One region of the Vibrio casei genome, then DNA from elsewhere that is predicted to be linked to it. Evidence: predicted binding sites of a transcription regulator. Region 1 holds the regulator's gene; the other holds the start of a gene.
What was found. Region 1 encodes MetJ, which represses methionine synthesis genes. Its sites were predicted from a motif close to TTAGACNTNTANANGTCTAA; they were not measured.
Positions count from the first base shown of each region.

Region 2: the regulator MetJ is predicted to act here: its motif matches at 1,006-1,025, upstream of metA (homoserine O-acetyltransferase MetA).

Region 1 is NZ_AP018680.1:2,574,988-2,577,470, reverse strand. Features, by position in the region: gene VCASEI_RS12055 (malic enzyme-like NAD(P)-binding protein) at 1-1,131, shown strand, start outside; gene metJ (met regulon transcriptional regulator MetJ) at 1,247-1,564, opposite strand; gene VCASEI_RS12045 (O-succinylhomoserine (thiol)-lyase) at 1,814-2,483, shown strand, end outside.
Region 2 is NZ_AP018680.1:505,091-507,573, forward strand. Features, by position in the region: gene sspA (stringent starvation protein SspA) at 1-403, shown strand, start outside; gene sspB (ClpXP protease specificity-enhancing factor) at 406-882, shown strand; gene metA (homoserine O-acetyltransferase MetA) at 1,039-1,980, shown strand; gene VCASEI_RS02495 (cation:proton antiporter) at 2,065-2,483, opposite strand, start outside.

The sequences.
Region 1 (2,483 bases):
GCTTACAGCCCGGGTGTGGCTGAGCCTGTTCGTGAAATTGCGCTGAATCCTGATAATGCCTACAAGTACACCGGAAAAGGTAACATGGTTGCCGTGATTTCAAATGGTACCGCTATTTTGGGATTGGGTAATTTAGGCCCACTGGCTTCAAAACCTGTGATGGAAGGGAAGGCCTTATTGTTCAAACGTTTTGCTGGATTAGATTCTATCGATATTCAAGTTAAGCACCGTACCATTGATGAATTTGTCGATACCGTTGCCAATATTGCCGATACATTTGGTGGCATCAACTTAGAAGATATTAAAGCGCCAGATTGTTTTGAAATTGAGCGTCAATTGATTGAACGCTGTGATGTGCCGGTTTTTCATGATGACCAACACGGTACTGCGATTGTTACGGCTGCGGGAATGTTAAACGCGATTGAGCTACAAGGTAAGAAATTATCAGAATGCAAAATAGTGTGTTTAGGTGCGGGTGCGGCGGCAGTAGCGTGCATGGAATTGTTGATTAAGTGTGGAGCCTTGCGCGAGAAAATCTACATGCTTGATCGTAAAGGTGTGATTCATACTCGCCGTGATGATTTGAACGAATACAAATTATTGTTCGCGAATAACACTGACATGCGTACGCTAGAAGACGTGATCGAGGGGGCCGATTTATTCTTAGGGGTTTCAGGCCCTAATCTATTACCACCAGAAGCATTGGCATTAATGGCCGACAAACCTATCGTATTTGCTTGTTCGAATCCTGATCCTGAAATTAAGCCTGAATTAGCGCATAAAGTGCGTAATGACTTAATCATGGGGACGGGGCGCAGTGATTATCCGAACCAAGTGAATAACGTTATTTGTTTCCCATTTATTTTCCGTGGCGCATTAGATGTACGTGCCAGTGAAATAAATACTGAAATGAAGCTGGCCGCAGTGGAAGCGATCCGTCAATTGGCAAAAGAAGCCGTTCCTGCTGAAGTGTTAAAAGCAGCTGGCGTAGATGATTTGTCGTTTGGTATTAACTATATTATTCCAAAACCAATGGATCCTCGATTACTACCACGTGTTGCTGGCGCTGTTGCGCGTGCCGCGGTAGAGTCTGGCGTGGCTAGAATTGAGCTTCCAGAGCAATATAAATAATATGAGTTAAGGCTCTAGAGTTCGGTTTTCCGATTTCGAGCAAAAGAAAACCCGCTCAAAATAAAATGTGAGCGGGTTTATTGTTTTTATCCGTATGATGAATAGGTCGAATTACTTAATCATCGAACGCTTCAAATTCAATCCCCATTTCCGTCATTAGTCTTTTTACTTCTGTTGGAATGTCATCAGGGCGATCTTTTCTTAAATCTTCATCAGTTGGCAGTGGCTGTCCTGTATAAGCATGTAAAAATGCTTCACATAACAATTCGCTGTTGGTGGCATGGCGCAAATTATTAACTTGGCGACGAGTTCGTTCATCCGTTAATATTTTTAGTACTTTAAGCGGAATTGAAACCGTTATTTTTTTGACTTGTTCGTTTTTCTTTCCATGCTCTGCATATGGGCTAATGTATTCACCATTCCAATCTGCCATCACACACCTTCGTTATTTGTTATTTATCAATATTGGCTGAATATGAATTTTAGCGGCATGTACCGCCACAAGTAAAGACGCTTAGATGGCTGGAGGTCTTGACGTCTTGGTTTTCAGGGGATAAAGTAGCGGAAAAGCTCGATACTCGTTGAAAAAGCGCTAAGATTGTTGTTCGCATTTTCGTATTTATGATAAGTGATTGCTGTATTTCTATAATGGAAGGATTCAGCAACTGGAAGGAATAAGCCGATGAGTTCTAAAAAGCCAGCGACTGTTGCGGTTCGCACTGGTATCGAATCCGATACCCAATATCACGCTGTTGTCCCACCGATTTACCTTTCAACCAATTACGGTTTTCCAGCTTTTGGTGAAGTTCCAAAATACGATTATACCCGTTCAGGAAATCCTAACCGTGGTTTACTAGAGCAAGCATTATCAGAATTAGAATCGGGTTCTGGTGCTGTGATCACTAACTGTGGTACTGCGGCCTTAAACCTATGGATATCAGCGTTTTTAGGTCCGGATGATTTGATTGTAGCGCCGCACGATTGTTATGGTGGTACTTATCGTCTGTTTAATACTCGTGCACAAAAAGGCGACTTTAAGGTTCAATTTGTTGATCAATCTAACCAAACTGAATTTGACGCCGCTATTGCTAAAAAGCCTAAGCTAATTTTATTAGAAACCCCATCAAATCCACTGGTACGGGTGGTCGATATTGCCAAAGCATGCCAAAAAGCAAAAGAAGTGGGTGCGTTGGTGGCTGTGGATAATACCTTTTTGACACCCGTGTACCAAAAGCCATTAACCCTTGGTGCTGACTTTGTTATTCATTCCACGACGAAATACATTAATGGTCATTCAGATGTGATTGGTGGAGTTATTATTGCCAAAAGTGAAGCGCACGTGGAATTATTGT
Region 2 (2,483 bases), 690 kb from region 1:
TCTTGATGAGCGTTTCCCTCATCCACCATTGATGCCAGTATACCCAGTGGCACGTGGTAATAGCCGTTTAATGATGTATCGTATTGAGCGTAATTGGTACTCACAAGCTGAAAAAATTGTTAAAGGCACAGCTGAAGAAGCTGAAGCTGCACGTAATAAATTACGTAATGATTTACTGACTCTTGCTCCTGTTTTTGCTGAATACGAACACTTTATGAGTGAAGAATTCAGCTTAATCGATTGCTATCTAGCGCCTTTATTATGGCGTTTACCTGCGCTTGGTATTGAGTTATCGGGTCCAGGTTCAAAAGAGTTGAAAATATACATGAGCCGTGTATTTGAACGTGATTCATTCTTAGCTTCTTTGACTGAAGCAGAACGAGAAATGCGATTGGTTCGATAGCAATGGATATGGATAAGATGACACCAAGACGTCCCTATTTGGTACGTGCTTTTTATGAATGGCTAGTCGATAATGAATTGACGCCTCATCTTGTGGTTGAAGCCAATTTACCCGGTGTACGTGTTCCGCTTGAGTTTGTACAGGATGGCCAAATTATTTTGAATGTAGCACCTCGTGCGGTTGGTAACTTAGAAATAAGTAACGATACCATCATGTTTAATGCTCGTTTTAGTGGTCGTCCACATTCTGTAATCGTTCCTATGTATGCAGTTCAGGCTATTTATGCTCGTGAAAATGGTGCAGGAACGATGTTTGAGCCAGAAGATGGCTATGCAGCAGAAATGGAAGCGGGGATAGCGGAAGAACAAGTTTCTTCTTTAACAAGCGTAGGAAAGCAAGAGTCAGAGATAGAGACAAATCAAACTATTTCTGATGATACTAAACCTAAAGGTCGTCCTAGTCTTAAGATTGTTAAGTAACGATTTTTTATCGAATAAAAGCAGCACTAAATGTGCTGCTTTTTTTTGTTCTAAAATAACATAATACCTACATCACTTTTTCTTTCTCGACATTCATTTTTTGCTTGATATACTTATGGGTGTTTAGACGTCTAGATTGCTTATGGAGAGAGTGCAATGCCTATTAAGATTCCCGATCAGCTACCTGCTTCTGATATTCTAAGTCAGGAGAGAATTTTTATTATGTCGGAAACTAGGGCGACGACTCAGATGATTCGTCCACTCAAAGTTTTGATTCTTAATTTGATGCCTAAAAAAATAGAAACGGAAACTCAGTTTCTTCGTTTACTTTCTAATAGCCCTCTACAGGTGGATATTGAGTTATTACGAATAGATGATAGACCTAGTAAAAATACGCCTGAAGAGCATTTAAATAATTTTTATCGTCAGTTTGATATGGTGAAAAACCGAAACTTTGATGGTTTGATTATTACTGGGGCCCCCCTTGGCTTGGTGCAGTTTGAAGATGTTGCCTATTGGGAGCATCTTCAAACGATCATGGAATGGGCAAAAAATCATGTAACCTCAACACTTTATGTTTGTTGGGCGGCACAAGCAGGTTTAAAGTTACTTTATGACTTACCTAAACGTACACGCAAAGAAAAGTTATCTGGTGTATATCATCATAACGTCACTAGTGAATTTCACCCAGTGGTGAGAGGATTTGATGACAGTTTCCTCGCCCCGCATTCTAGGTATGCAGATTTTACAGCTGAGTATCTTACTGAACATACGGATTTGGATATTCTGGCCACGTCATCAGATGCGGGGGTATATTTGGCGAGTACAAAGGATAAGCGTAATGTTTTTGTCACTGGGCACCCTGAATATGACGCACATACTTTACATAATGAATATGCAAGAGATCTTGCAGAGGGAATGGACCCACCGATCCCAGTGAATTATTATCCAAATGATAATCCAGACAACTCGCCAATTGCTAGTTGGAGAAGTCACGGGCATTTGTTATTTGCGAATTGGTTGAATTATTGTGTTTATCAACAAACGCCATATGATTTGGAACATTTTTCAGTCGATAATTTTACGAAAGATAACTAGCCTAATCTTGTTATCCTGATAATAGTTTCTATCAAAAAAGCAGCGAAATTCGCTGCTTTTTTGAATTTTAAATTTATGTATATTTTACGAGTTTTTATTGGATAAATCTTCAGTCTTTTCAACCTGCGATCGCAATACTTCCGCATCTTCCATTTGTTTTTGGAGTACTTTGGCTTTATTAATCATCGGGGTGATGGTCGAACCTTGGATTAAAATAGAGAATACAACCACGGCATAGGTCATGACCATGATGATTTCTTTTACATCAATTTGAGCAGCTGTCACAAAGTACTTTCCACTCGGTATTGATAGCGCCATAGCAAGTGCTAAACCACCACGTAATCCACCCCAAGTTAAAATTTTAACTGAGCACTTATTGTAGGTACGGAAGCGTTTGAAGCCTAAGTATGGGATCCAAACACTTAAGAAACGAGCAAGTAAAACCAGAGGCACTGCGACAGCCATCATGATTAGATCTTCGGAATGAAATTCAAATAACAGCA